One region of the Pseudoalteromonas sp. ATL1 genome, then DNA from elsewhere that is predicted to be linked to it. Evidence: predicted binding sites of a transcription regulator. Region 1 holds the regulator's gene; each other region holds the start of a gene.
The links. The regulator FliA, encoded in region 1, starts transcription of late flagellar genes. The targets are predictions, from matches to a motif close to CTAAAGNTNNNNNNNNNNNNGCCGATA.
Positions count from the first base shown of each region.

Region 2: AC5FX4_RS00580 (DUF5610 domain-containing protein) is a predicted target of FliA. The motif match lies at 3,695-3,721, and genes of this name have one in related genera.
Region 3: pomA (flagellar motor protein PomA) is a predicted target of FliA. The motif match lies at 2,131-2,157, and genes of this name have one in related genera.
Region 4: AC5FX4_RS16030 (DUF3530 family protein) is a predicted target of FliA. The motif match lies at 1,497-1,523, and genes of this name have one in related genera.

Region 1 covers NZ_JBZYXL010000001.1:3,256,926-3,264,678, forward strand. Annotated here, with positions in the region: gene AC5FX4_RS14220 (chemotaxis protein CheA) at 1-1,084, opposite strand, end outside; gene AC5FX4_RS14225 (protein phosphatase CheZ) at 1,099-1,881, opposite strand; gene cheY (chemotaxis response regulator CheY) at 1,902-2,285, opposite strand; gene AC5FX4_RS14235 (RNA polymerase sigma factor FliA) at 2,324-3,058, opposite strand; gene AC5FX4_RS14240 (MinD/ParA family ATP-binding protein) at 3,061-3,921, opposite strand; gene flhF (flagellar biosynthesis GTPase FlhF) at 3,914-5,377, opposite strand; gene flhA (flagellar biosynthesis protein FlhA) at 5,399-7,495, opposite strand; gene flhB (flagellar biosynthesis protein FlhB) at 7,558-7,753, opposite strand, start outside.
Region 2 covers NZ_JBZYXL010000001.1:125,935-133,687, reverse strand. Annotated here, with positions in the region: gene ccoG (cytochrome c oxidase accessory protein CcoG) at 1-96, shown strand, start outside; gene AC5FX4_RS00600 (serine/threonine protein kinase) at 162-1,136, shown strand; gene AC5FX4_RS00595 (thiol:disulfide interchange protein DsbA/DsbL) at 1,155-1,787, shown strand; gene AC5FX4_RS00590 (thiol:disulfide interchange protein DsbA/DsbL) at 1,803-2,435, shown strand; gene trmA (tRNA (uridine(54)-C5)-methyltransferase TrmA) at 2,496-3,593, opposite strand; gene AC5FX4_RS00580 (DUF5610 domain-containing protein) at 3,779-4,873, shown strand; gene murI (glutamate racemase) at 4,915-5,718, shown strand; gene AC5FX4_RS00570 (RNA recognition motif domain-containing protein) at 5,715-6,182, opposite strand; rRNA gene AC5FX4_RS00565 (16S ribosomal RNA) at 6,805-7,753, shown strand, end outside.
Region 3 covers NZ_JBZYXL010000001.1:1,518,994-1,526,746, reverse strand. Annotated here, with positions in the region: gene AC5FX4_RS06770 (aromatic amino acid transport family protein) at 1-259, shown strand, start outside; gene AC5FX4_RS06765 (flagellar motor protein MotB) at 297-1,232, opposite strand; gene pomA (flagellar motor protein PomA) at 1,238-2,005, opposite strand; gene AC5FX4_RS06755 (exodeoxyribonuclease VII small subunit) at 2,334-2,576, shown strand; gene ispA ((2E,6E)-farnesyl diphosphate synthase) at 2,580-3,467, shown strand; gene dxs (1-deoxy-D-xylulose-5-phosphate synthase) at 3,588-5,447, shown strand; gene AC5FX4_RS06740 (Mpo1-like protein) at 5,483-5,782, shown strand; gene AC5FX4_RS06735 (diguanylate cyclase domain-containing protein) at 5,779-7,753, opposite strand, start outside.
Region 4 covers NZ_JBZYXL010000001.1:3,646,865-3,654,617, reverse strand. Annotated here, with positions in the region: gene djlA (co-chaperone DjlA) at 1-609, shown strand, start outside; gene AC5FX4_RS16030 (DUF3530 family protein) at 611-1,453, opposite strand; gene AC5FX4_RS16025 (polyprenyl-phosphate transporter) at 1,622-2,560, shown strand; gene nhaD (sodium:proton antiporter NhaD) at 2,844-4,220, shown strand; gene AC5FX4_RS16015 (6-phosphofructokinase) at 4,212-5,207, opposite strand; gene AC5FX4_RS16010 (MmcQ/YjbR family DNA-binding protein) at 5,379-5,780, opposite strand; gene AC5FX4_RS16005 (hypothetical protein) at 6,333-6,512, shown strand; gene AC5FX4_RS16000 (sensor domain-containing protein) at 6,522-7,753, opposite strand, start outside.

The DNA.
Region 1 (7,753 bases):
TGGTATCAACACGAACGGTCGTTTCCGCCTGTGCCGCGGGTGCCTTTTTAGCGGCAGCCGCAGGCGCAGCTTTACTATCAGAAGCTGGCGTTTGCGCTGGCGCTTTTGTAGCCGCAGGGCTCGGGGCCGAGGTTGCAGGCGGTTTGGGCGCAGGCTTCGCTGCTTCTGGTTGAGGTTCTGGTTTAGCCGCAGGCGTACTCTTTGATGCACCACTTTCTACTGAACGAGGGGCTGTTCCTTTACCGTGCAATTCATCTAATAGCGCTTCAAATTCATCATCATTGATTTCCTCGTCGTTATCGCTACTTGAAACAGCTGGAGGTGGAGTGCTTGCGGGGGCCGCACTCGGTGTACCTGACTTATCTAAAGCGCCAAAACTACCCACACCATGAAGCTCGTCTAACAGACTATCAAACTCATCATCCGTTATATCACCATCATCAGACTCTTCCCCTGCAGGCTTACTCACAGACGCAGGACCATTACCGGTGCCATGCAGTTCATCTAGCAGACTCTCAAATTCATCTTCCGTAATTTCATCTATACTGGCATCGTCGCCATTTGATGAAACATCTGAAGTATCGATATCAAACAGAACATCATCTGCCTCCACTTCAGGAACTGGTGGGACGTCTTCCTCGACAGGCTCTGGTGCACTCGCAGCAGGTGGTGGAGAAATCACTTCGTCAGCTGAAGCTGGCTTGCTCAATTGGTGGAGTGTTTCCAACAATGCAGGGTCAGCTGGGTCTGGTTGTTCACGGTTTTGAATATGCGCGAACATTTCATTAATCGTATCTAAAGACTGTAAGATAACATCCATCAGCTCAGATGTTACTTTTCTTTGCCCTTGTCTTAGTACGTCAAACACGTTTTCCGCCCCGTGACAGGCATCAACGAGTTCCGTCATACTCAGGAAGCCTGCGCCCCCTTTAACCGTATGAAATCCGCGGAAAATTGCATTTAACAGCTCTTTATCTTCTGGATTATTCTCTAGTTCGACTAACTGTTCAGATAACAGTTCTAGGATCTCACCGGCTTCAACAAGAAAGTCTTGTAAGATATCTTCATCGACTTCAAAGCTCATGCATACTCTCCTAATTAGAAGCCTAAACTTGACAGTAAGTCGTCAACTTCATCTTGCCCTGATACCACATCATCCCTTGAATCCGCGTCGATAATTGGCCCTTCAGGACCTGAAATATCATCAACATTTACATCTTCAATATCTTTTGGAGCAGCTTTCGCCTCTGAGCGTTTTGCTTTACCTGGCTGCTCGTCTGTAGTACCAAAAACAGTCAATAAATTAATTAGGCTATCTTCTACTTCTCTGACTAGCTCTATAACTCGACGAATAACTTGCCCTGTTAAATCTTGATAATCTTGAGCCATTAAAACATTGGTCATCAAACTTTGTAGTTCATCTGTTCTAGTTTGTGACCCTTGCATAAACTTATCTAAATCGTGACATAGTGATTTAAACTCACCTAACTGAATGTCACGTCGCATCAAGCGATCCCATGTAGGCTTAATATCAGACAAATCATCAGCTAATTGTTGAGCAAGCGGTAAACTTGCCTCAACTGCGTCCATGGTTTTATTAGCTGCATTCTCTGTCATTTCCATGACGTAATTTAAACGTTGCTTTGCATCAGGAATGGCTTCAGTCGTCAGATCGGCAAGACGCGTGTCGAGTTCAAAGTTTTTTAAAGATTCATGCAATTGGCGAGTTAACTTACCCACCTCTGCAAACAACTCAGACTGCTCTTTATTGGCAGCTTCCAAAATTAATTGATCTGCTTTTTCTTGTTCACCTTGTTCCAAATATGCAACAAGCTGTTTTGCCTGCTCAAGGCTGATCTGAGGCACAGAAGGCGTTGACATTAGCCTCTCCTTCTTATTTCTTAGCCTAAACGCTCAAACACTTTTTCTAACTTGGTTTTTAGTGTTCCTGCCGTAAACGGCTTAACAATGTAACCATTTACGCCTGCTTGGGCTGCTGCCACGATTTGTTCTTTCTTTGCTTCAGCAGTTACCATCAACACTGGGATATGCTTAAGATTCTCATCCGCCCTAATTGCACGGAGTAAATCAATCCCTTGCATACCAGGCATATTCCAATCTGTTACCACAAAATCAAACTCTTGATTCTGTAGCATTGGAAGCGCAGTACTGCCATCATCAGCTTCTTGTACATTGGTAAAGCCTAAATCTCTAAGCAGGTTTTTGATTATTCTCCTCATTGTAGAAAAATCATCAACCACGAGAATTTTCATGTTTTTATCCAAAACATCCTCCAGTGAGGTTTGAACCTATTATTTTTACTCTAATTGACCCAGTCATTGATTTTGGCCCTTAGCCTTATCATTGCCTGCCCATGAATTTGGCTAACACGAGACTCACTTACATCTAGTATCTGGCCGATTTCTTTTAAATTCATTTCATCATTGTAATACAACGACAAAACTAAAGCGTCTCTTTCAGGTAAAGACTTAATCGCTGCGACCAACGATTCGTTAAAGCGTTCATTTTTAACATTATTAAATGGTTTGTCTAGCGATAAATCCTCGCCTGATGGCGAAATAACATCTTCATCAACACCTAAGTCCTCAATACCTATCACTTTACTGCTATTTACATCATTAAGAATATGATGGTACTCATCCAGCGTAATATCAAGTTTTTCAGCTATTTCAGTATCTTTTGGCTCTCTATTGAGAATTGATTCAAGCTCAGCGATGGCTTCTGCAACCATGCGGCTTTTGCGATGAACAGAACGAGGTGCCCAGTCTCCTCGGCGAATTTCGTCAAGCATGGCGCCACGAATGCGAATACCCGCAAAAGTTTCAAAACTCGCCCCTTTCGAAGCATCAAAATTTTTCGACGCTTCAATTAGGCCGATCATACCTGACTGGACCAAATCGTCTAATTGGATATTAGCTGGTAGACGCGCCAATAAATGACACGCGACTTTTTTCACTAGCGGCGCATGACGCTCAACCACTTTGTGTATATTTTCAGACGTCTGATACCCCATCGCTCTACTCACCGATGATGCCATAGTTACCCGTTGACAAGTTGTTCAATAAAAAACTCTAAATGACCAGAAGGTTGATGTGGAATTGGCCACTTCACAGCCTTGCTAGCGAGCCCCCTAAACGCAACTGCTGCAGGTGAGTTTGGAAAAAGCTCAACAATCGTTTTTTGACGCCTTGATGATTTACGCATATTTTCGTCGAACGGAATGGTTGCGACTAACTCAAGTGCCACATCTAAAAACCTGTCAGTTACTTTTGACAGTTTAGCAAATAATTCTTGGCCTTCGCGCAAACTGCGCACCATGTTGGCAACAATCTTGAATTTATATACGCCATGCTCACGACTTAGTACTTTGATAAGTGCGTAAGCATCAGTAATAGAAGTTGGTTCATCACATACTACGACAACGACGTCTTGAGCCGCACGAGAGAAACTAAGAACCATATCAGAGATACCCGCTGCGGTATCGACAATTAATATATCAAACTCGGTGTTTAGCTCACTAAAAGCACGGATCAGTCCCGCATGTTCTGCTGGAGTTAGCTCAACCATGCTTTGCGAACCCGACGTCGCTGGCACAATTTTAATTCCCGCTGGCCCTTCAACGAGTATTTCGTCTAACTCACACTCTCCTGAAAGCACATGAGAAAGGTTTTTTTCTACCCTTAAGCCTAACATGACATCACAGTTAGCCAGACCTAAGTCAGCGTCTAATACTAAGACGCGATTTCCTTGCTGGCCTAACGCAATTGCGGTATTCAACGAGACATTTGTTTTGCCTACACCACCCTTACCACCGGTTACAGCGATAACTTTAACACCGTGATTATTATTTTGACTCATTTTACGCAGGCCACTTGCTTGATCTAAAACTGTGTTAATCATACATTCCTACTGTCTGAGACGCTACTGCTACAGGTCTCGAATGTTGTGCTTTTATTCTTTTTAAATACAATTGCTCAGCCTTTTTGACTAGCTTTTGAGCATTCGCGACGCGAATATCCTCAGGAACTCGCTGTCCATTGGTAAGATACCCTATTGGCAGGCGATTTTGAATCGCTATGCTAATAATCTCGCCTAAACTTAGACATTCATCAAGTTTGGTGAAAATACAGCCACTTAAGTTTACTTTTTGGAAATGGCGAACCGTTTCTTGTAACACATGCATTTGCGATGTGGCACTTAACACTAAATAGCTGCGAATATCTACACGCGTGCTACGCATCAAAGTATTTAACTGTTCAGTTAAACGCAAATCACGTTGGCTCATTCCTGCGGTATCTATTAATACTAGTCTTTTATTTCTTAAGTGGTACAAAACTTCTGCAAGTTCATTCGCATCTTTTACCTGTTTAACCGGGCAACCAATAATCCGACCATAAGTAGACAATTGCTCATATGCGCCGATACGATATGTATCTGTTGTGATCAATGCCACTTTATCAGCGCCGTACTTTTGTGCACCAAGTGCTGCAAGCTTTGCAACGGTGGTCGTTTTGCCTACGCCTGTAGGGCCAACAAACGCGTATACACCACCTTGACGAAGAATGTCGTTATTAGTGGTATGCATTTGGTTTACAACCATATTCAGTAACGCGTTCCACGCTTCTTTTCGTGATACGTCATCGGGGATAAAGCACGCCATTTGCTGTGCAACTTCTGCATCAATACCCATGCCTTGCAGGCGATCAATTAAACAAGCACGTGTTGGATCCCGACGAGCCATTTCTTGTTTCATCAAACCTGACACCTGATGTTCAAGAAGTTGACGGATAGCGTTCATTTCCTCGCGCATCGCACTCATTTCATCATGCTTTGGATCGTCATGATCCATATCATCACCAAACCCAGCTTCTAATTCATCATCAAACTGCCAGCTTGATGATTGCGTTTGTGCTCTGTGTTGATGTTGTGGCTGTTGAAAGCGCTCCTGAGCATGGGTGTGTGTTTCAGCTTGTGCGCGAGCTTTAAACACTTGCTCAGTATCAATACCAGATTGCGAAAACATAGAGGCTAACTGCGGTGAACGTGGACGTGGGGCTTGACGCTCAAGTAACGCTTCTAAACTATCAGCAACCTGAGCTTGTGGCTCTGGACGCGCTCTTTGTGGCTCTGGGCGAACAAAACGTGGGGCGGCTGCTTGAGGCTGAGCTTGATGCGCAGGCTCTGCTTTAGGCGCTTTTGTTGCCGCAGGTGCACGGTCATTATCAATAGCAGCAACAATCTCGACGCCATCAGCCAGCTTTTTGTTTGACATGATTACAGCATCAACACCAAGCTCTTCTTTCACTTCTTTAAGTGCGGTGCGCATATCTTTGGCAAAAAAACGTTTAATTTTCATGTTACAACCCCTTTAATCCTATTACTGTCCAACTGAGCTCACAATCTTAATTTGTCTTTCATCTGGCACTTCTTGATATGACATCACGCGAAGGCCGGGGATCGTATGTTTAACAAATCTTGAAAGCACACTTCTTAACATACCTGAGGTTAATAAAATGGACGGGTCACCCAGCATTTCTTGCGTTTGATGCGCTTCTCTCAACGAGTTTTGAAGCCGCTCAGCAAGGCCTGGTTCGATTCCTGCCCCTTCATCACCTGCGTTCTGAAGTGACTGATGCAACATCTGTTCCAACTCAGGCGCCAATGTTATGACAGGGATCTCATCCGCGTTACCAACGGCGTCTTGAACGATTAATCTACGCAGTGAAATTCGCACTGCAGCCGTTAATACATCAGGGTCTTGGCTACGTGGGCCATACTCAACTAAGGTTTGAACAATTGAACGCATATCACGAATTGCGACGCCTTCGTTAAGCAAATTCTGTAACACTTTTACTACCGTAGTCAGCGGTAAAATGTCCGGCACTAAACCTTCAACTAAACGAGGATGACTCTTAGCTAGCATATCTAATAAATTCTGTACTTCCTCATGACCAAGTAACAACGATGCGTTATTGGTGAGTAATTGGCTGATATGCGTTGCGACAACCGTTGCTGCGTCTACTACGGTATAACCTAAAGAATGTGCCTCATCTTTTTGTTCAGGCTTAATCCAGACCGCGTCCAAACCAAACGCCGGATCTTTAGTTTCAATCCCCTTGATAGGACCAAACACTTGACCTGGGTTAATTGCTAGCTCATCACCATGCTTTAATTCACCTGTACCTGACCCTACACCCATTAATGTGATGTTGTAAGCATTTGGATCAAGCTCAAGGTTATCGCGAATATGCACTGGCGGAACTAAGAAGCCAAGCTCTTGGGAAAGTTTCTTACGCACCCCTTTAATTCGGCTCAGTAACTCACCACCTTGAGCTTGATCAACTAGAGGTATAAGGCGATAACCCACCTCTAATCCAATAACATCAACTGGCTGTACATCATCCCAGCCCAATTCTTTTTGGTCCTGCTGTTTTGCAACGGCACCACCTTTGGCCTCAGCAGCCGCGCTTTCTTCCTCGGCTTGTTTTTTCTGTTGCTGTGTATAGTACGCAAGATAACCAAGCAGTGCGCCTAAACTTAAAAAGGCGATATGTGGCATGCCCGGCACGACCCCCATTACAACAAGAATGCCAGATGCGATGAAAAGTGACTTTTCATTACCTAACTGAGTTTTGAACTGGTCGCCCATGTTATGAGATTCGTTTTGACGAGTAACGACAATAGCAGTACCAATTGACAGTAATAGTGAAGGAAGCTGTGCCACCAAACCATCACCGATGGTCAGCAAGGTGTATACTTCCATCGCTCTGCCAAATGACAAATCGTGCTGGATCATACCTACAAACAAACCACCAACAATGTTGATAACCAAGATCACGATACCCGCTATCGCATCACCTTTAACAAATTTACTGGCACCATCCATTGAGCCGTAAAAATCTGCCTCACGCGTTACTTCTTCACGTCTTGCACGCGCATCATCTGCACTAATAAAACCGGCGTTTAAGTCAGCATCAATCGCCATTTGTTTACCTGGCATCGCATCAAGGGTAAAACGTGCAGATACTTCTGAAATACGACCCGCACCTTTCGTGATTACGACAAAGTTGATGATAATAAGAATTAAGAACACCACAAGACCAACAGCATAGTTACCACCAATAACCACTGAGCCAAACGCCTCAATAACTTTACCAGCCGCGTCTCCGCCATTGTGACCTTCGAGTAACACCACTCGGGTACTGGCAACGTTAAGCGCCAAGCGCATAATGGTTGCGATCAGCAGCACGGCGGGAAACATACCAAACTCAAGCGGCTTCATGGTGTAAACAGTGACCAGCAGTACAACCAATGCTAATGCAATATTGAAAGAGAATAGAATATCCAACAAGAAAGGAGGCAAGGGTAAAATAACCATACCTAACGCAGCAAGTACCAACAAAGGCGTCCCTACGCCTTTGGCATATTCTTTCTTATCTTTGTTGAGCTGTGCTAAAACTGCTTTAAATTCCATAACTTAACAACTGCAAAATATTGACACTAAGCTAATAAAGCAATTAGCACGCCAAATTTTTACTAGTGTTTTAAGTTATCCGGTATCGGTAAGTCTTTATTGATTTCTGTTGGACGCCGTCCTCGACCCTTTTTGAAACGCTTAAGTTGAAAGACGTAAGCCAATACCTGTGCAACCGCAGTGAACAATTGATCTGGGATTTGGTGACCCACTTCTGTGGTATGGTACAAAGAGCGAGTGAGTGCTGGCGACTCAACG
Region 2 (7,753 bases), 3.1 Mb from region 1:
AAAAAGCCTGTGACTGAGTTTGAGTTTTCAATTCATCCAACAGATGCCCCTGAAGATAAGTTGATACAGCAAACGAACTTTTTTAAAGGCAAATAGTCCAGTACACTAGGGCATAACAATGAAAGCGGGTTTTTCCCGCTTTTTTTATAACAGAGACAACTATGAGTGAATTTTGCTTTGCCGGTCTAACGCCCGATTTTATGCTTGATGCCATCGAAAGTGTTGGTATCTACCCTGAGTCAGGTTTGTTAGCACTAAACAGCTATGAAAACCGAGTTTACCAATTCAAAGCAGACGATAACCGCCGATATGTGGTGAAGTTTTATCGCCCCGAGCGTTGGCGTGACGAGCAAATATTAGAAGAGCATCAATTCGCGTTTGATCTCGAAGCCTCAGAAGTACCGGTTGTGGCACCCATAAAACGGGATGGGGTTAGCCTTTTTCACTATCAAGGTTATCGCTTTGCGCTGTTCCCAAGTGTTGGGGGTCGCCAGTTTGAGATGGACAATCTAGATCAGTTAGAAGTTTTGGGGCGTTATATCGGCCGAATGCATGGCGTTGCTGGGAACCATCAATTTAAGTATCGCCCAAGTATTAATTGCCAAGACTATCTTCATCGCGCTAGAACCGCGCTTATAGATAGCCAGTTGATCCCGATGCAACTAGAAACGCCATTGTTGACGATTCTAGAACAACTGATTGTTAAGACTGAGAATGAGTACCAACAAGTTGAGCAGATCCGTTTGCATGGTGACTGTCATGCTGGCAATATTCTGTGGTCAGGTGATAACTTGATGTTGGTTGATTTAGACGATTGTCGACAAGGACCTATGATCCAAGACTTATGGATGATGCTCAATGGCGACAAACAAGAACAGATAATACAACTTGATACCTTGCTATCAGGTTATGAAGAGTTTAATTCGTTTGATCAACAACAATTGAATTTGATTGAACCGTTGCGAGCTATGCGAATGGTACATTACATGGGCTGGTTGGCGACGAGGTGGCAGGACCCCGCTTTTCCACGGAACTTTTCGTGGTTTGCGACAGACAAATATTGGGAACAACAAATTTTGGCTTTAAAAGAACAATACGCCATTTTGCATGAACCTGCTTTGAGCTTATTTCCTTAAAAAATTAAAGAGATTTTTATGTTTAAAATAATAAAACAATCATTATTGATTCTATGTATTCCTCTTATGGCCTTTGCTGCGAGTGCGGCTGAATTTGTTGATGGTACACATTTCAAAACACTTGATAATCCAAAGAGTACAAACGCGAAAGTGACCGAGTTTTTCTCGTTCTATTGCCCGCATTGTTATCAATTTGAACCGATTGCAATTGCCTTAGAGCAGGGGTTACCTAAAGGAGCGAGTTTCGAAAAGAGCCACGTGAACTTTTTAGGTGGTATTCCAGCACAAGTGCAAAGTAACTTGAGCTATGCCTATATTATTGCCAATCAGATGGGCAAAGGTAAGGAAGTAGCAGCAGACTTATTTGATACCATTCACAAAAAAGGTAACAGATTGACGGATATTAAAGAAGTTAAAAAGCTACTTGCCGGTCATGGTATTAGTGAAGCGCAATTTGACCAACAACTGAGTAGCATGTTGGTGATTGCGCAAGAGAAAAAAATGCAAGACCTACAAGAACATTTTGGTAAAATTGGCGCTTTAACAGGTGTTCCTACCTTTATCGTCAATGATAAATATCAAGTGAACATGCGCTCGCTGAAAAGTCAGCAAGAGTTAAACGAATTAGTAAAACACTTACTAGAAAAATAAGAATTGGAGATCTCAATGTTGAAATTAATCAAAGCGACAGTCATTGCAATGATGCTGCCTATGCTGGCCAACGCTGCCGTGCAATATGAAGAGGGCGTACATTACGAAGTAGTGTCTGAGCGCGGAACTAAAAAACCAGAAGTAACAGAATACTTCTCTTTTTATTGTCCTGCGTGTAATGCCTTTGAGCCATTGATTGCTGAATTTAAGCCTAAGCTTGCAGAGGGCGTTAAGTTTAAGAAAAGCCACGTCGATTTTGTTGGTTCACGTGATCCTGAAATTCAAAAAATGATGGCAAATGCGTTGGCGACGGCTGCTGTTTTACCACAGAAAGATGCCATTGTTTCTGCGTTGTTTACACACATTCATACAAAGCGTGGAAAAATTAACGAGCTTGCTGACATCAAAGATATTTTTGTATCACAAGGTGTTGATGGCGAGAAATTTGATAAGTTATACAAAAGCTTCTCGGTTCGTACCAAAGCGTCTCGCATGGCACGTAATCAAGAGCAGTTACAAGAAAAAGGCGCATTAAGTGGCGTGCCGACATTTATCGTAAACGGTAAATACAAGTTGCTATTACGCGAGTCAAAAACGACAACGCCTGAGCAGATCAGTGCTTTGATCAATTACTTGGCAACGAAATAACCCACTTTTAAATACAAAAAAGCCTCGTTATCACGAGGCTTTTTTATACTCTTTAGTTTGTCACTTACGCTGTAAAAATACGCCCGATTCTACATGATGTGTGTATGGGAACTGATCGAAAATCGCGATGCGGGAGATTGTATGTGTCTCACATAGCAACTCAAGATCACGCTCTAATGTGTCAGGGTTACATGAAATATAGATAATATTGTCGTAGTTTGAGACTAATCGGCAGGTTAGTTCATCCATCCCTGCTCGCGGAGGGTCCACCAGAATAGTTTGACAGTTGTAATCATTTAAGTCGATACCGTTGAGCCTTGAAAAGTTACGTTCGCCCTTCATTGCTTGAGTGAATTCTTCACTCGACATACGGATGATATCTAAGTTCTCAACTTTGTTGGCAGCGATATTGTATTGGGCTGAGTGAACGGATGATTTAGAAATTTCTGTCGCTAGCACCTTATTAAAGCTGCCAGCCAGCGCGATGGAAAAGTTACCGTTGCCACAATAGAGTTCGAGTAAATCATTGTTCAGAGGTGCGCACACTGATTGTGCCCAAGCCAGCATCTTTTCATTCACTTTGGCGTTTGGCTGCGTAAAGCTGTTCTCAACTTGCTGATAAATGAATTCTTGGCCGTTCACGTTGAGTTTTTCTGTGACAAAATCATCACCAAAGATCACTTTTTGCTTGCGAGCACGACCGATGAAATCAATTTTATACGTTTGTTGTAATTCAGCACGCAGTGATTGCATCGCTTCTTGCCATTGTTCATTAAGTGCTTTGTGATAAAGCAGGCTGACTAATATTTCCCCGCTAAGCGTTGAAAGGTAATCGATTTGAAAGAGCTTACGACGCAAGACTTCGTTATTACGGAGTTTATCCATCATGACTTGCATGATTTCACTGATCAGCGGCGCGGCTGGATCAAATTGATCAACGCGGATTTTCTGCTTTGTTGCCTGATCAAACATAATATGGAATAGAGCGTCGCCTTCATGCCAAACACGGAATTCGGCACGTTGCCTATATTGTGTTTTTGGCGAGTCATACACTTCCAACTCTGGCGCATTAAACTTAGCGAATTGTGCGCTGATGCGTTGTTGTTTTTCACCGAGCTGCTGCTCGTATTCGGAAGTATCTATTAAAATGACAGCCATATAAGAAGTACCTTGCAAAATTCAGACGCGCTATTTTAGGGGCCGTTGTCGATTTGTCCAGTTTATCGCACAAAAATTGTTTCTTTTTTATACTAAAAGTGCTTAAGCTAAGTTTATTTTGGTCGATAACAAGGAACGGATGGTTGTGTTGAACACACGATGACCACGATATTTGGAGCCATGTTATGAAAATAGGACAATTACATCAGCTGCTTAACCCAGCACTGACTAATAAGGCGAATAGGCCTAATGGGTTTATGCCCAGTGTAAAATTAAATTCAGATAGTTATTTCGGTGATAAAAATAAACTGGCTGCTATGGTGCTAGACGATAAATTAGCACAGGCACTCGGTATAGAAAAAAAAGCTGAGAAAGAAAAGCCATTGTTTGATTTTGAAGCCATTACTAAAAATGTATTGGATTTCGTAACTGCGGCGGTTAAACGGGCAAAAGTTGACGGCAAAAATGACGATGAGTTAAAAGAGATGCTAGGCGCAGCGCGTAAGGGTGTGCAAATGGGGATTGATGAAGCCACTGAAGAGTTAAAAGGGGCGAATTCCTATAATGATGAAATAGAACAGGGAATTGAAAAAGCGCGTGATGGTATTTTTAAAGGACTTGATGAGTTTGAAGAGTCATTATTTAGTCCTAAATCACAGTCGATGCAAGTGAGTGAAGCCCAATATGCGAGCTTATCGAATCAAGCCGAATACAGTTTTACGACGGCAGAAGGTGATGAAGTTAAAATTACCTTCAGTGATGCGCGTTCTGAGTCAAAGGCTGCGGCTTATAGTCAAAAGGGCAATGAACATGGTCTTGCGGTTGGCCAGCAAACGCAGCATGAAGTTAGCTTTTCGATTGTCGTCAATGGCGAGCTTAGTCAAGAAGAGCAAAATGCAATTAATGAGATGATGAAAGACGTACGCAATGTCAGTGACTTATTTTTCTCAGGTGAGTATGACGATGCGTTTGATAAAGCAAAATCATTAAATATAGATAGTGATCAGATTGCGAACTTCACCATGGATCTCCGTCAATCTAAAACGACCGCTGCAATCAGCCAATATCAGCAGTCTAATCCGATCAAAGAGATAGAGAAAGGGCTACAGCCCTTAGACAAGCAATTGGAAAATATTCACGATCAAGGCAAAAAGCTGGGAATTGAAAAGCAGTTGCCAGATATACTTGCTTGGTTGAATGAAGGGCAAGCTCGATTAAAAGAGTTTTTTGATTACGCACAAGGCTTTTTTAGTCAGTTAGATAAGAAAGACGCTGAGTAGTCATTTATTTTTAATGTGTTGCATGGCACACTGCCGCGCAAGTGTTATTTTCTAGTGGTTGTGCTTTGCCTCACATATTGGTGTTTGATTCAGGTATCGGAGGTACGAGTGTGCTGGAGCATATTCGTGCCAAACTCCCATTTGCTGAATATAGCTATGTGATGGACAATGCGCTGCTGCCTTATGGACTGCAGTCCGAAGAAACAATCCAGAAACGGTTAAGGTGTTTGGTCCAGCGCCTTGATGGCTTTCATCGAAAAGTCGACCTTATTGTTATAGCGTGTAACACCGCGTCAACCTATGCACTTGCGGCCACTCGCCAGTGTACAGATATTCCCATCGTAGGTGTTGTGCCTGCGATTAAACCGGCTGCTGCGCTAAGCCAAACGAAACGTATCGCACTTCTGGCGACACCGGCCACATCAAGCAACCAATATACGCGTGATTTAATTGCCTGCCATGCGATGCACTGTCAGGTAGATTTACATCAATCGACAAAACTTGTGCGGTTAGCTGAGCAGTATTATTGGCAACAGTGTTTAGATGAACAGGCCATTGCCAAGGAATTATCACACATCGGTATTCACCCTGATGTAGATTGTATTGTTTTAGGTTGTACGCACTTTCCTATCTTGGAACAGTCTTTGGCTGCGTTTTATGGAGATAAGGTAGCGCTTGTTGATTCAGGTAGTGCTATTGCGAATAGAGTACGGTTTTTATTGGCGGATAAACTTGAAAATAACCGTCTTAAAAATGAGATGCCGTTACGTTTCTATGCAACGGCACCAAGTGTGTTTGAATACAATAAGGAAGTAAAACTGCTACCTATTGAGCTGGGCTGTTAGAAAGCGTTTGATTCATCTCCTTCAAACTGCTTTTGTTTTGCAGCACGAACTTTTAACGTTCTTTGTTGAAATTCTTTATCGTTTAATTGGGCAATTGCTTTGTCGGCATCTTGTTCTGCCATTTCCACAAACCCGAAACCACGACGTTTACCTGTGTTCTTATCCTTTAATAGTCGAACACTGAATACTTGTCCTTGCTGTGCGAATAAGTCACGCACTACTCCTTCGTTTGCTTTATAAGGTAGGTTGCCGACATAGAGTGTTTTAGTTGCTACATCTTGTGCAGGATCCGATGCTGGCGTGTTAGAAGTTGCAATAACTGCCAAGCCACCGATTAAGATCCCGACAGCTAAGGTGATCGGTGCGCTAATTTCAACATTAGAAAATAAAAATTGTGCCGCAATAAACCCCACAACTGCTAGTGCTAGCGTAATAATAAAAGACTTTTGAGACGATGATTTCATAATAGAGTTACCAATAAACAGAGGATAAACATTAAATTAACAAATAAGGAAGCTATATTAACGAGATAAATAAACTTCGCAATAATAAAAATAGGCATAGCTCAGGAAATTGCATCAAAAGTAGTCAAAAAACTGCATTTGAAGCGTTTTTGTTCGCTTAATGTGCAAACAAACAAAAAGAATAAAAAAACGCTTGATCAAAAAAAGGATCGCCCTATAATGCGACCCCACTGACACGGAGCGCTACGCTGAATAAGCAAAGCAGCAACGAGTCAGCGTCAAGTAAAACTTAAACTTGAAACTTCTAAAAAAGAAACTTCAATTAAGTGTTGACAAAAAATCGGGAATGCTTAGAATGCACATCCCTCGAGACGCGAAAGCAGCTCGAAACGTTCTTTAAAAATATGAAGCAATCATCTGTGTGGGCACTCGTACAAATTGAGTTCTAACAGCAAAATCTAGCCTCGCTAGAGGATGCAAACAAATTTAGAGTCTCAATTGAACTGAGTGACCAACGGAAACAAGTTTACTTGTTTCAGCACAGTCAATTCGATTTTTCTTTTATAAAGGGAAATCAAAATCAGAATTCAATGAGCACGAAGCTTCGGTTTCAAAAAACTTTTAATTGAAGAGTTTGATCATGGCTCAGATTGAACGCTGGCGGCAGGCCTAACACATGCAAGTCGAGCGGTAACATTTCTAGCTTGCTAGAAGATGACGAGCGGCGGACGGGTGAGTAATGCTTGGGAACATGCCTTTAGGTGGGGGACAACAGTTGGAAACGACTGCTAATACCGCATGATGTCTACGGACCAAAGTGGGGGACCTTCGGGCCTCACGCCTAAAGATTGGCCCAAGTGGGATTAGCTAGTTGGTGAGGTAATGGCTCACCAAGGCGACGATCCCTAGCTGGTTTGAGAGGATGATCAGCCACACTGGGACTGAGACACGGCCCAGACTCCTACGGGAGGCAGCAGTGGGGAATATTGCACAATGGGCGCAAGCCTGATGCAGCCATGCCGCGTGTGTGAAGAAGGCCTTCGGGTTGTAAAGCACTTTCAGTAAGGAGGAAAGGTTGGATGTTAATAGCATTCAGCTGTGACGTTACTTACAGAAGAAGCACCGGCTAACTCCGTGCCAGCAGCCGCGGTAATACGGAGGGTGCGAGCGTTAATCGGAATTACTGGGCGTAAAGCGTACGCAGGCGGTTTGTTAAGCGAGATGTGAAAGCCCCGGGCTTAACCTGGGAACTGCATTTCGAACTGGCAAACTAGAGTGTGATAGAGGGTGGTAGAATTTCAGGTGTAGCGGTGAAATGCGTAGAGATCTGAAGGAATACCGATGGCGAAGGCAGCCACCTGGGTCAACACTGACGCTCATGTACGAAAGCGTGGGGAGCAAACAGGATTAGATACCCTGGTAGTCCACGCCGTAAACGATGTCTACTAGAAGCTGGACTCTTCGGAGGACTTTTTCAAAGCTAACGCATTAAGTAGACCGCCTGGGGAGTACGGCCGCAAGGTTAAAACTCAAATGAATTGACGGGGGCCCGCACAAGCGGTGGAGCATGT
Region 3 (7,753 bases), 1.7 Mb from region 1:
TCTACCCCCTCTGGGCTTTGCGCTTTTCTACCCGCAAGGTTTCATTATGGCGTTAGGTTATGCGGCAATCGCACTCGTGGTGCTGGCTGTATTTTTACCTGTTGCTATGGTTTGGAGACAGCGACGCCAAGGCGAACTGGCCGGCGGCTACCAAGTAAGAGGCGGAGACATGGGCCTGATCATTGCTGCACTGTGTGGCATATTGATCATCGCAGCACAAACACTGCAAATGGCCGGCGTTATCCCCGCTTTGGGATAACCGATTCAAACAATAAAAAGGCCATTAAGTGGCCTTTTTATTGTTGTTTTGTCCCAACTTCAATGGGATCTGATTCTTGTGGCTTACCCTGCAATATAGAAATTTCCACCCGACGATTACGCCTTCTATCTGCGTTGGTTTCATTCGGCACTAACGGGCGAGTATCCGCATGACCCACCACCACTAAACGGTTTTTATCAAAGCCAGGGGCTTTTACCATCTCACTGGCCACAGCAACAGCGCGCGTCGCCGATAAATCCCAGTTATTGCTATATAGCTCGTTACTGACTTGATAATCATCCGTATGTCCTGAGACGGTTATTTCCCCTGGAACGTCTTTGAGCAAGTCCGCTATTTCCAAAATAATGGGCTGAAATTTCGGTTGTAAAAATGCACTACCGGAAGGAAAAGCACCATTTTCTTGAATCCGAATAATGATCTGTTGCCCTAAAGACTCAAGCTCAATCGCACCATCCATAATCTGCTTTTCTAACTGCTGCGCTATCTTTTTAACAAGTTCATTCACTTGTTCTTGCTCAGCAGCAGAAATTGCTTGTGTCATAGCCTGTTCTTGTGAGGTACTTTGTGACTCACCACCGCGCTTGTTACCACGTTGCTCTTGACGACCGCCTGCCGAGCTTTCTTCCCCTGCCTGAAACTCCAGCATCTGCTGCGTCATTTCAACCGTTTGTTGCTGAATTGTCTCAATTGGAGTCGGTTCTGGTTTACCTGGCGTAAACTCCATCGCAATGACGCTAGTCCCTTTTGGGATATCTTTCACTTCAATTTTATTCTGCACACCAAAAGCAAATTTCATGGAGCCCGCAATTTGCTTGAACTTGAGTACATCCATCTCGGAGAAAGCGAGCAATAGTACAAAAAAGCACATAAGAAGCGACATGAGATCAGCAAACGTCCCCATCCAAGCGGGCAAGCCGGGAGGTGGGCATTTACACTCTTTTTCGTCAGACATTCTGCCTATTCCTCTTTCTCATGAGCACGTTTAGATTCGGGCAGGTAATTTTTCAAGATCCCTTCAATCACTTTTGGGTTTTGCCCGTCTTGAATGCCCAAAATAGCATCAAGAATGAGGCGTTGATTAAGCTCTTCTTCGTCTTTTCGAAGTTCAAGTTTTGCTTGAATTGGGATAGCGACTACGTTCGCTAAGAATGCACCATATAAAGTTGTTAAGAGCGCTACCGCCATGGCTGGACCAATGGCCTTTGGGTCATCCATGTTTGATAACATGGCAACCAAACCAATTAGCGTACCGATCATCCCCATCGCGGGTGCAATATCGCCTAAAGTCTTAAATAAAGATGAACCCATTTCATGTCGGCTCGTTGTCAAAGAAATGTCTTTTTGCAAAGTTGCCCGCACCACATCAGCGTCGTGACCATCAACGAGCATATCCACACCCTTGCGCATAAAACTATTCGGTATGTCTGCTTCTTCCAACGCCAAAAAGCCACCCTTTCTGGCAGAATCAGCTAACTCTACCGCTTTTTCAATTAATTCTTCCGGCGTTTCGATTTTAAACATAAATGCCTTGCCAACGACTTTGCCGATTGCAAAAAACTTCGGCATGGAAAAATTAGCCAACACAATAAACAACGAACCACCAAACACGATCACACCTGATGCCGCGTCCGCGAACATGACGATTTCACCGTCACTACTCATGAACATGGACATCACAATCAGACCTATCGCGCCTAGGATCCCAATAACGGTTGCTAAATCCACATACCCTCCAGAGAGTTCTATCTATCGTTCTACTTATAGCCTAAGGTGTTCATCGTTTGTTTTTCAATCAAGATACGTGCCAGTCTTTATTGAAAAGATTACAATGTCTTCGTAGGACATTTCATTATCGGCAAGCTACTGAATATCTTAAGTCAATTATATTAAAAAGCGTCAAAAATGCGAGCGCCAATAACACGCTAGTAAGCCCATTTGATGACAAACATATAACAAAATACGTCCACAAACTTTGACCTTGCGTCGCAATCCCCCTAAAATTGCCCTCTAAATTTTACTTAATGACCAGTCTATCAGGCTACGAGATATCATCATGGCGGCAAAAAAACCAGATAACCTGAGCTTTGAAGAAGCGATGGGTGAACTAGAAGAAATCGTTCACTCTATGGAGCAAGGTTCCCTTAGCTTAGAACAATCTTTGAAGCAATTTGAGCGCGGTATCGCACTGGCAAATGCGTCGAGTAAAAAGTTGCAACAAGCAGAACAAAAAGTATCCATCCTCATGGCAAACGACGCTCAGAGTGAAGCTGTGCCCTTTCAAGGTGATTCGGAATAGATCGTGGATTTAAAAATTCAATTAAAGCGCGCGCAAGAACGTGTTGAAGGCTTTATAAACAATTACTTCGATGCTCCAATTGATACCGAGCAGACCATAAAGCAAGCGACTTATTACAGTATCAGCAACGGGGGTAAACGCCTCAGACCTTTTCTTGTTTATGCAACGGGTGAAATGCTGGGGGCAAATCAAGCCGATCTCGACGTAGCCGCCGCCGCAATTGAGTGCATACACAGCTACTCGCTGGTACACGATGATTTGCCTGCAATGGATGATGACGACTTACGCCGAGGTAAACCGACTTGCCACATTGCCTTTGACGAAGCACAAGCTATCTTAGCAGGCGATGCGCTGCAAACACTCGCGTTTGAACTGTTAAGTGGGCATCACTTTAATGTCCCCGCTACGCAGCAGCTAAAAATGATAAATGTGCTCGCTAGCGCATCAGGTTTGCAAGGTATGGTTGGTGGCCAAGCTCTTGATTTAGCTGGGACCGATAAGGAAATTTCCTTACCTGAGTTGGAGCGCATTCATCGCATGAAAACCGGCGCATTATTAAGCGCGGCTATCGAGCTAGGTGCTTTATGTGCAAGTAATATCAGCGAGAATACTCACTCTGCTTTACAACGTTATGCAAGCAATATCGGCTTGGCATTTCAAGTACAAGATGACATTTTAGACATCGAAGGCGACACCCAAGCATTGGGTAAACCTCAAGGTTCAGATGTTGAAAACAACAAATCAACTTACCCCGCCTTGTTGGGGCTCGACGGCGCTAAAAGTAAAGCCTCTGCATTAATTAAAAGTGCGATTGACGCGCTGGACGATATTGAAGAAAACACCGATGTATTAGCAAGCTTGGCGCACTACATCATTGAGCGAAAGTACTAAACTCGCTCAAATAATCGCTGTTCATGACAAATTAATGGCTAATTTGTATAAATAAATAAAATTAACCGTATCCTTTGTATATAATTGTGCGAAGTTTGCGTAGGACACATAATCGAAACCATGAAATTGGATAGTAGCAAATACCCTTTATTAGCTTTGGCAGATGAACCACAGCAACTGCGACAGTTACCGCAGAACAAACTAACTGCACTCAGTGATGAACTACGAGATTACTTATTAAATTCCGTGTCACAAAGTAGTGGCCATTTTGCTTCAGGTTTAGGCACCGTCGAGCTGACGGTTGCTCTACATTACGTGTATAACACGCCTGAGGATAGACTACTTTGGGACGTAGGCCACCAAGCCTACCCACATAAAATACTCACAGGGCGTCGAGAGAAAATACATACCATACGCCAAAAAGATGGTCTGCACCCTTTCCCATATCGTGAAGAGAGCGAATACGATACATTCAGTGTAGGTCACTCAAGTACCTCTATTTCAGCGGCTTTGGGGATGTCTATCGCCGCACAGAAAGAAGGTAAAGGTCGTAAAACTGTGGCTGTTATTGGTGATGGTGCGATCACTGCAGGCATGGCGTTCGAAGCGATGAATCACGCGGGTGACGTAAAATCTGACATGCTGATCATTCTTAACGACAATGAAATGTCGATTTCCGAGAATGTGGGCGCATTAAACAATCATTTTGCACGCATTCTTTCAGGCAGCTTTTACACAAATATCCGTGAAGGAAGCAAAAAGCTCCTATCCGGCGTACCGCCAGTAAAAGAACTTGCAAGCCGAATGGAAGAGCATCTGAAAGGCATGGTGATCCCAGGTACCTTCTTCGAAGAACTAGGACTCAATTACATCGGCCCAATTGATGGCCATGATGTCAACATGTTGGTCGATACACTGCGTAATATGCGCAATCTGAAAGGCCCACAGTTACTGCATATCAAAACGCAAAAAGGAAAAGGCTACAAACCAGCTGAAGCCGACCCTATTGGCTATCACGCCGTGCCCAAGTTTGATCCTAGCGTTCACAGCTTACCTAAATCCAAGCCAAGTGCTGACACCTTCTCCAAAGTGTTTGGTGATTGGCTATGTGATCAGGCCCAACAGGACAAGCGCTTAATGGCGATTACGCCAGCAATGCGTGAAGGCTCTGGCATGGTTAGGTTTTCAAAGGAATACCCTGAGCAATATTTTGACGTCGCCATTGCTGAACAACACGCCGTTACACTCGGCGCGGGTTTTGCTTGTGAAGGTCTGAAACCGGTCGTGGCTATTTACTCTAGCTTTTTGCAACGCGCTTACGATCAGCTTATACACGATGTGGCGTTACAAAATCTCCCCGTATTATTTGCCATTGACCGCGCTGGCGTTGTAGGTGCTGATGGCGAAACTCACCAAGGGGCTTATGATTTAAGCTTTATGCGCTGTATTCCAAACATGGTGATCATGGCGCCAAGCGACACCAATGAATGCCGTCAAATGCTGCATACCGGCTACCTACACAATGGTCCAGCGGCTGTTCGATACCCTCGTGGTAGTGCTGGCGACGAAAAAATTGAGCAAAACATGCAAGCAATGCCAATCGGTAAGGCCCGTGTTATTCGTGAAGGTAAAAACATCGCTATCTTGAGCTTTGGTACGCTATTACACAATGCGAAACTTGCCGCTGAACAATGTGATGCAACGCTTGTTGACATGCGCTTTGTGAAACCGCTCGATACGGCTCTGTTGCAAGAGTTAGCGAGTACACATACGCAATTCGTGACTATTGAAGATAATGCGATTGCAGGTGGTGCAGGCAGCGCTGTAAGTGAATTCTTTAGCAGCATTGGTGTAACCAAGCCTGTTTTACACTTAGGCTTACCTGATGAGTTTATCAAACACGGAACGCAACAAGAAATGCATCAAGAAATGAGACTCGATGAACAAGGCATTTTGCATTCGCTGAAAAAGTTACTATAAAAAGGAGCATACGCTCCTTTTTTTATACAAATAAAATGGCTAAAAAATTTACTTCGTTTGCTCAGTTCTACCCTTATTACCTACAACAACATCAACACCCTCTTTGTCGAGCATGTCATTACCTAGGTAGTTCATGTGTTTTGGTAAACCTATTTCTTGGCTTGTATTTTAAGTCTGCCGAGATGTTGCTCATGCTACCTATTTTTGGCTACGGCTTTGCGTGGCTTGGGCATTTCCTATTCGAGCGCAACCTCCCAGCCACATTTTCGCACCCTTATTATTCTCTTCTGGCTGATTGGGTCATGTACTTTAGTTGGCTGAGTAAACGCCGTTAACGCATCCAGACTTTGAATTCTGCAAGACCGCTGCTTTGCAATATTTCAATTTGCGCATCAACATTGCTGCTTTGCTCAAATTCGAAGGCGTCTAATTGCTCATCAAAGGTAATAGTTGCTGCACCGTCTCCGCCGCGTTGTTTTACCTGATGCAGTGCAATATCAGCCAAGTTGACTGATGCTTCCCAACCTATGACCTGACCACCCAGCAGTGGCAATGGATAAAACGACCAGCCCATAGATACTGCCATTGTCGTCGGCTTTCCATTGGGTAGCTTAAAGTCAAAATTAGCCACCGCTTTACACAGTTCACTCACATATTGCTCGACTTCATCTCGCTTAAAATCGCGAAGTAATAGTAAAAATTCATCGCCACTCCACCTAACAACATAATCAGAGCCTTGCGTGCGAGCATTAAGCAAGGCGGCCATTTGTTGCAAACAGCTATCCCCACCGATTGGGCCATATGCGTCATTGATTTTACTGAACTTATCGATATTCAAAATGATCAATACCAAACTCTTATTTTGCTGCTGCAATGACTGCGCATTGCGCTGATAGTGCTCAACGTCTTTGGGTAATTGATCAAATAAGAAGCGTCGGCTACGCAGCCCGGTTAATTCATCGGTATGGCTAACAAGCTTAAGCTGAGTGTTCACCTGATTTAACTTGTCATTGGCTTTTCTAAGCTCAGTGGTGCGTTCTGCAACGAGATCTTCAAGTGCTTGTTGTTTACGTCGCTCCTGCGCACGGATAACCCAGAAGATGAGATAGAACAAAAATACAAAACCACAGGTGATCAACAACCTAAAGTACATAGTTTCATCAAAGCGCCTTGGGATAAACACTGTCACATTCTTTTGTGTCGCATCTGTCCAGTCTTGCCCACGCCTTTTAGCTTGCAACTCGAATACATATTCGCCAGGGCTTAAATTAGTATAAATAGCATCTTGGCGATGCTGGGTTTCACGCCAGTCAACGCTTTCCCCCTTGCTCGTCAGCAGACGATATCTAAATTCGACACTCTGAGGCGCATAGAAGTCGATGACAGTAAACTGTAACGTCAGATCTCTTTCTGATGTTTCAAGATAAATATTGCTACCTACTTTCTCAACAGCAATACGACGTTTAGGCGTAAACATCGCTTCAATTTTAAGTGCCAGCTCATCGCTACCAAACAACTGCATATCTTTGGGGATCTTAACCACCCCTTGAGAACTCGGATACCAAATTGCTTGCTCAGTTTCCATGACTGCATCATGTCCAAAACCAGAGCAGCAACGACTCGCCTTACCATCCAATTGCCTATCAAATTGACTGATCACTTGGTCAACTTTTAAGTTGCTGATAGGTCCTGAAAATTGTTGCACAGGCATACGATAAACACCTTTTTTGGTGCTCACCCAAACTTGTTTGAGCAACTTATCAAAATGCAATGAAGCAATTGACCCATAAGGCACGCCATTTGATGCATCAAGTTGATACCAATTACCATCAGGAGTTCTGTAGAAAAGGCCATCGCTCCACGAGCCGACCAATGTCGCAACACCTTGAATATGAAGAATGCTCGTTATATAGGCCGTTTCCAATGACGTGCGACCACCTAACTTTTCAATTCCACGATTATTGTAACGATATGCCCCTTTATTCGTACCAATAAAACCAAACTCTGGAAAATCAACAACAAACGTTACGAATTGGCTGCCAAGAAATGCATTGTAATTAAATGGAGTGAGTTCTGAATACTCTAAACGATATAACCCACGTCCAGTACCAAACCACAAACCACCTTTATTAGATGGACTAATCGAAAAGACCGGGTTTTGACGTAACTCGCGATGCGGTAACGTTTGTAGTGTGCCATCTTTGTAGACCAAGACGCCTCTGTCGGTGCCCATCAGCAAAGCACCATCTTGGAACTCAAGATCATTAATTGCCGAGCGCTGCAACGTTTTCATATCAATCACTGAA
Region 4 (7,753 bases), 390 kb from region 1:
GTCAGCGAAACTCATATTCGTGCAGCGACCGCATTTATGGATGAAATGGGGTTACATGGAGAGGACAGAACCGAGGCACAAAATGCATTTCGTGCTGGGAAAGAACAAGATTTCAAATTAAAAGAAGCGATCGCTGATTTTAAAGAAGTGTTTGCAAGGCGTTACGATTTAGTTCAATTGTTTTTAGAGATCCAAATTCAAATGGCGTTTTCGGATGGTCATCTTGCAGCCAGTGAAAAACAGTTACTGCAAAAAGTGAGTCAATACCTTGGTATTTCCGCGACGCACTTTAAATTTATCCTGAAGCGTTACCAAGCAGAATTTAGCTTTCGACAACATCAACAGAGCCAACAGCAACAATACAGACAACAGCATAGACAAACCGCAAGCTCTGAGCCCGCTTTTTCTAAAACGCAGGCCTTGGCGGTGTTAGGTTTATCAAGTAATGCGACGGAGAAAGATATTAAGCGGGCATATAGAAAGCTTATGGCGCAGCATCACCCCGACAAATTAGTCTCTCAAGGGTTGCCAGAACATATGATGGAAGTTGCTAAGCGCAAAAGCCAAGATATTCAATCGGCTTATGAATACTTGAAAAAAGCAAGCTAATTTATAGTTGCCTCAAGAATCCATCAACTTCCTTGCGCAAGCGCTGGTGCTGCCTGATTTCGGTACTGGCGCCAAACAATTCACGCTGGCGGTAGTCAAATTTACTGTTGCGTTTCACCCAGCGTTTTCTCTGCTCGGCGCTTCTCAAGATAGTATCATTGTCTTGAGAGTAGACAACGTCGAGTAACGGCGGACTGACTAATGAAATAATCGCGGGCAGGTGTTTGTTTCGCTCACTGTTGGGTAACTGAGCGCTGATTGCGACAAATGCATCGATACGAAGGTTGGGCAGAGAGGCGAGATGTTCAGAAAAAACGCCAGCGCTAACGCCCTCTGCAATAACAACCAGTTGCTCTTTACTGGTCATTTGTAACTGAGCATAAAGCGCCTCAAAGTTGGCGATTAAACGCTTTTTGTAATCATTAAGCACCGCTTCCGACCAACCTGTGTTTTCTTGTGGTAACTTACCATCGTTTAATGGGTCAAACGCATCGGCTAGCCAGTTTAGTTCGGGTGTTTGAAGCGTATAGGTATCAAACCCGTCGTCGGTCAGTGATTCAAATAAATAGCCCGAACTATGGGGTGACAAAGGTGTATGCTCGGCTTCTGGAAGTAATATAACAATCCCCCGCTTGTATGCACTCATGTACGGAGAAAAAAGTGCCATCACTTCACCATTTTCGGTATCTAAGCTAATAATACGCTCTTCAGAAAAGTGTTCTTTAATATCATTTTGCTCTATTGCAGTTCTAGCTGGAGGCATGATGAAAGCGGCTCTTTCAGCATCGCTTTTAAAAGACGCGCAACTGAGCAGAGCACAAATAAAAAGCATAAACGTACGCATAGCGTTAGGCACACCTTGAAGATAACAAATAAGCTAAATGCTATATCGGCAATCTTGGCGTTTTTTTTAGCTTAAATTGTTGATTAATTTAGCCGCTTCAAAGCCGTTGCTGTCTGTTGTTGAGCAAATCAGTTAAACTAGGCGCAAAATAATTATGGAGTACTGTGAGTGGCACAACATTTGGATTCAAAAAAAGACTACTTATGGCTATTTTTAAAAGGAGCTGGAATGGGCGCTGCTGATGTCGTGCCTGGTGTATCCGGTGGTACAATTGCATTTATTACTGGTATTTATGCTCGTTTTCTCAATGCATTAAAAAGCTTTGATCTCAAAGCATTAAATATACTCAGAACCCAGGGGATTAAAGCCTGTTGGCAGCATGTAGATGGCGCTTTTCTGTTAGCCGTATTTTCAGGTCTTATCACCAGCGCGGCGTCACTGGCCAAGCTAATTACTTATCTTTTGGACAATCACCAGTTACTGGTCTGGTCATTCTTCTTTGGACTCATCGTCGCTTCTTTTGTGCATGTGGCAAAACAAGTCAAAAATTGGCATTGGCAAGCGGTTGTCAGCTGTCTTCTAGGCGCAGTTATTGCCTTTGTTATCACTACCATCGCTCCGTCTGAAGCTCAACCTCATTGGTGGATGTTTTTTGTAGCGGGTGCTATCGCAGTGTGTGCGATGATACTACCGGGTATTTCAGGAAGTTTTATTTTATTGCTAATGGGCATGTACGGCCATGTGTTGTCTGCGGTGACACAAAAAGACGTCATGCTGGTTGGATTGTTTATAGTAGGTTGTGTGTGCGGATTAATGCTGTTTTCTCGCTTTTTGTCTTGGTTGCTAGCAAAGTTTGAACAGCTAACTTTTGCTTTGCTGGCTGGTTTTTTACTTGGGTCACTCAATTTGCTTTGGCCATGGAAACAGGTCGTATCGACTTATACCAATTCTCACGGTGTTGAAAAGCCGCTGTTGCAGAAAAATATTAGCCCGATGGAGTTTGCAAGCGTAACGGGAGTTGAGCCTCAAACGCTCGTGTGTATTGCATTGGCAGTTGCAGGTTTGTTGCTCATTTTGATGATTGAAAAGATGAGTCGTGATCAGTAATATTTGCGCCAATATACAAACTATTTATTTATAAATCAGACTGATATGTGCTGTTCCCAATGGTGTTCAGCACAATTTACCTTTCCCGCTATTTGACTACTATATTTCGTCTTTTTAAAAGTTAACTTACTAGTTATGCAAGAAAAATAGTCGACGTTGACGCAATCCGTGCTATGTTTTTACTACCAGTATTTTTACTGAATAATAATCATAACGATAGGGTGGCACGGACATGGGCGGATTAGGTCACAAGTTTAGCTTGTTTTGGATTATGTTAGCATGCATGGCAGTGCCTGCATGGGCCAGCGGTAGCGAGAGAGTGGATTTAACTTCGTCCAACTTGGGCATAGTATGCATTGTTATTTTTGTCCTTGCATATGCACTCGTCATGGTTGAAGAAAAGCTCCATTTGAGAAAGTCTAAACCTGTTCTAGTTGCTGCGGGTATTATTTGGATCATCATTAGTATTTATTATGTCACTCATGATATTCCTCACGTTACGGAACATGCTTTTAGGCATAATTTATTAGAATTTGCCGAGCTAATGTTATTTTTGCTCGTCGCAATGACCTATATTAATGCCCTTGAAGAGCGCAAAGTTTTTGATGCATTAAGAGCATGGATGATCCAACGTGGGTTTAGTTATAACAGCTTGTTTTGGATAACAGGGTTTCTCTCTTTCTTTATATCGCCCATTGCAGATAACTTAACCACGGCATTATTGATGTGTGCTGTCGTCATGAAAGTAGCTGAAGGGGATAAGCGCTTTATAAATCTCAGTTGTATCAATATTGTGATTGCGGCTAATGCGGGTGGTGCATTTAGCCCGTTTGGGGATATAACCACGTTGATGGTTTGGCAAGCTGGTATGGTGCAATTCAATGAGTTTTTTACCCTTCTTATTCCATCGTTGGTTAATTACATCATTCCTGCGGCGGTGATGAGCTTATTTGTTGAGAAAAAAAGGCCTTCAGCTGTTTATGCACCAGTTACATTGCAACGTGGTGCAAGAAGGATTCTTGGGTTGTTCCTGTTAACTGTTTTAACGGCTGTGTTATGTCACAGTCTCCTACATATGCCGCCTGTTATGGGTATGATGATGGGGCTTGGTTATTTACAGTTTTTTGGCTATTACTTGCGTATGACGTTACAGCGTCAGCGTAACACGGCATTGCGTGAGGGCGACCAAGTACGGATAGATTTACTCGGTAGCATGGTGCCATTTGACATTTTCCATAAAGTTGCAAGAGCCGAGTGGGATACATTGCTGTTCTTCTACGGTATCGTCATGTGTGTTGGGGGCTTAGGCTTTTTAGGCTATTTGAGCTTGCTATCCGAAGTGCTTTACGGCGGATGGTCGGCAACGGGCGCAAACGTGTTCCTTGGGGTTGTTTCATCGGTTATTGATAATATTCCGGTTATGTTCGCTGTGCTGACTATGCAACCAGAGATGTCACAGGGGCAATGGTTGTTGATAACATTAACTGCGGGTGTTGGTGGTAGCTTGTTATCGATTGGCTCAGCCGCAGGGGTTGCATTGATGGGACAAGCAAGAGGGTATTATACTTTCTTCGGGCATTTGAAATGGGCGCCAGTCATCGCGTTAGGATATGCAGCAAGTGTCCTAACGCACATGTGGCTCAATTCAAGCTTATTTTAGATACTGAGTCAGTTGCTGCTCGTGGGCTGTGACCCATTGTTGATTAACGGGCTTAGTTGTAGATATCACTTCAGCTAAGCTTGTGTATGTTATCGCCCCGGCAACTTTGCCTACCATTACATTGTCTAGACCTTGATTGAGTGCTTCAATGGCTGCAAGCCCTAATTCTGTTGCTAAGTTTCGATCCTCAGGCACTGGCGAGCCGCCGCGTTGTATATGCCCCAAGATACAAATTGCGCTGTCAACGGCTCCTTCTGTAGCTAGGCTATCTTTTAGTGCTTGTGCGCCCCCTGGCCAGAGGTTTTCAGCCAAAACAATCAAAAAACTACCGTGAGTCTGTTGCTGCTTTTCCACTGCTTTAAGCAAGTGTTGAATTTTGCTACCCGATTGTTCGGGTGAAAAATTTTCAAAAGAAATAATCGCCTCGGCACCTGTCGCCAACCCAACGTTAAATGCGATATGTCCACTGTGACGCCCCATCACTTCCACGATAAAGATCCGCTCAAAAGCATTTGCGGTGTCTCTTATTTTGTCAATCGCATGAGTTGCAGTGCTGACGGCTGTAGCAAAACCAATGGTGTTGTCTGTGCCGCTTAAATCGTTATCTATGGTTCCTGGTAAGCCGATGACAGGTTTGTTCCAATGTTGTTTTATGGCTTGTAAACCTTTGAGTGAACCATCGCCACCGATAACAATAAGCGCATCAATTTCGTGTTTTCGCAGCGTATTACAAGCTTGTAATACGCCGTCATGTGTGTGCATGGCATGACAACGCGCGCTTTTTAAAATCGTGCCACCTTGCTGCAATGTTGGGTTAATATCAAACTCTGTGATTTCAATATATTGGTCGTCAATTAGGCCATTGTAGCCATGGTAAAATCCAACGCATTGGATGTTGTAAAAACGGCAACTTAATACAATTGCACGAATGGCTGCATTCATCGCTGGCGCGTCACCACCGCTCGTTAATACCGCAACTTTCTTCATTTTTTATCCTTGAACCCGATAGCATTGGTTTGATTATAAGTAAATGTACACAGAGCTTAAGCGTGATTACACTTTTTTTTGAGCTATAACAAATTTGAAGGTGAGTTGGAGTGAAAATTTATGAAGCAAAAGAAATGGCCCTCGCTTAAAGCGAGGGAGGCCAATCCGAAATTACTTATCGTCAGTGTTGACGTATTTTGCTAATTCTTCTTTTTGCGCAGTTGGTAGGTTATCGACAACAATGTTATACGATGTATCTATCATCTCTTTAATTTTTTCTTCAGGTATTGAACCGTCCAAAATAACCGTGTTCCACAAACGTTTGTTCATGTGGTAGCCGGGTACGATTGATGGGAACTCATCTCGAAGTAACAAAGCCTCATCAGGATCGCACTTCAAATTAAGCCACCAGACTAACTCACCGTTAGCGTCTACTTGACCTTCTTTCCCTTCTGACAGGGTTGCAAACATCTTATGCTGGACTTTGTAGACGTCTATATCTTGTGCAAACGGCTGAGTGATAAACGTAGCAGGTTTACTCTGCAAATAGTCGTGTACGCTTTTTTGATCCATTGACCGTGTCCTTGACGTAACTAAATAATTTAAAACAACATGACTTAATTTTAGCAGCTATTACGCGAATACTGTAATTGCCGTTTTAAGAAACAGCTTGAAAAATAGTCTACTTGTTACACATCCATGAAATTACTAGTGCTTGGCAACAAAATGAAATCGTTCATATTCAGTTAGTTGCCTTTTTGACACTAATTTCATGATGCGTTAGAGCCGACGTTTTCATTTTTTAGTATTGCAACTATGTGACTCTTTGAGGGAAATACTTCCTGATGAGTCCAACAAAAATGCGGCTAACGTTAAATCATACTTCTTGGTTTCAATTTTTAGTGCAGTATAGTTGCCTTGAAAATAAATATTTTAATAATCATCAGACTATCTAGTTATTCTGAATAATTCTGTTAACTAGGCACAAAATTGAGATGCTATTAAATGAAATAATACAAAATTTTGCAACAATAATTGTTTGGCTGTACAAAATGCGAGCTATTTGTTAGCATCTGCGCCCAATTTTGCTGTTCGGTGGTTTGTTCTATTATGGTGTGGTTATTGATGTCCCTCATGGGCGCTGCGTTGTTGTACATTGAAGCCGTTAGAAAGGGTATGCCAGTTAAGCGCTGGGTGATTGCTGGTGCGATGTGTGGACCCTGTGCTTGGTATCTTTTCAGAGTACATCATCGTAGGGCATGGGTTCGTACACAAATGGCACAAAGCTGTGTTTGGCGCGCGTAATACTGGTTATTAGTTCACTACAGCGAGCTTTGGAACAGTGCCTTTCTCTCTATTCTTTTGCGCTTGAAGGAAGACGGTAAATTCTTTAGCTGAAAGCGGCTTTGAGTAGTAAAAGCCTTGTGCCGTTTGGCAGTTTAGCTGCTCTAACATTTCTAACTGTTCCGCTTTTTCTACACCTTCCGCGACAACATGCAGGTCTAAGTTATGGGCAATCGTAACAATAGAGTCGACCATATTACGGCCTATATCGGAATGTAAGTCATCTACAAACGCTTTATCGACCTTTAAGGTGTTCAGTGGAAACTGCTTAAGGTAAGCCAATGAAGAGTACCCTGTGCCAAAATCATCAATGGCCAAGTGTATGCCTCTGGCACTGAGTGAGCGCATGATTGAAATTGCTTCTTGTGGATCGTCCATGATTGTACCTTCGGTAATTTCCAGCTCTAAAAAATATGAAGGAAGTTGATTTTTCTGCAGGATCACATCTATCCGCGTCGTTAGATCGGGTAAGCTGAATTGCTTAGCGGATAAATTAACGGCGACTCTGCCATCAAATAAGTCCTGATCTATCCACTGTTTAACGTCTCTACAAGCTTTATCAAGCACAACTTCACCAATTTCTATGATTTGGCCTGTTTCCTCCGCAATAGGAATAAAGACGCCCGGACTGATAATGCCTTTCTTTGGTGTGATAAAACGCACCAAAGCTTCCATACCCACTAGTCGACCTGTTTTTATGTTCAGTTTGGGCTGGTAGTAGACTACAAAGTGATCCTCTTTTAAGCCAAAGCGCATCAAATTCTCAATTTGCAATCGTTTTACTGCTTGCTCATTCATTGAATCGTTGAAAAACAAGTAGTGATTGCCCCTTTGCTTTGCATGATACATCGCGGTATCGGCATTTTTCAGCAGTATTTCAGGTGTTGCGCCATCATCTGGAAACAGCACAATACCGACAGAAGACGTGATGACCAATTCATGATTTGAGAGCTTAAACGGGGTCGCGATCGCGGCCAGAAATTGTTTAGCAGTTCTAGTGATGGTATGAATGTCGTTTGTTCCTGTCATCACAAGCGCAAATTCATCACCACCCAGTCGATAGAATGTATCCTTTTGTCGAGCCAGCTTATTTAATCTCATTGCTAACTTCGCTAGCAAGCTATCGCCCAGTTGGTGACCTAATGAATCATTAATTTTTTTAAAGTTATCGAGGTCGAAAACCAGTAAGGCATGATGAATAT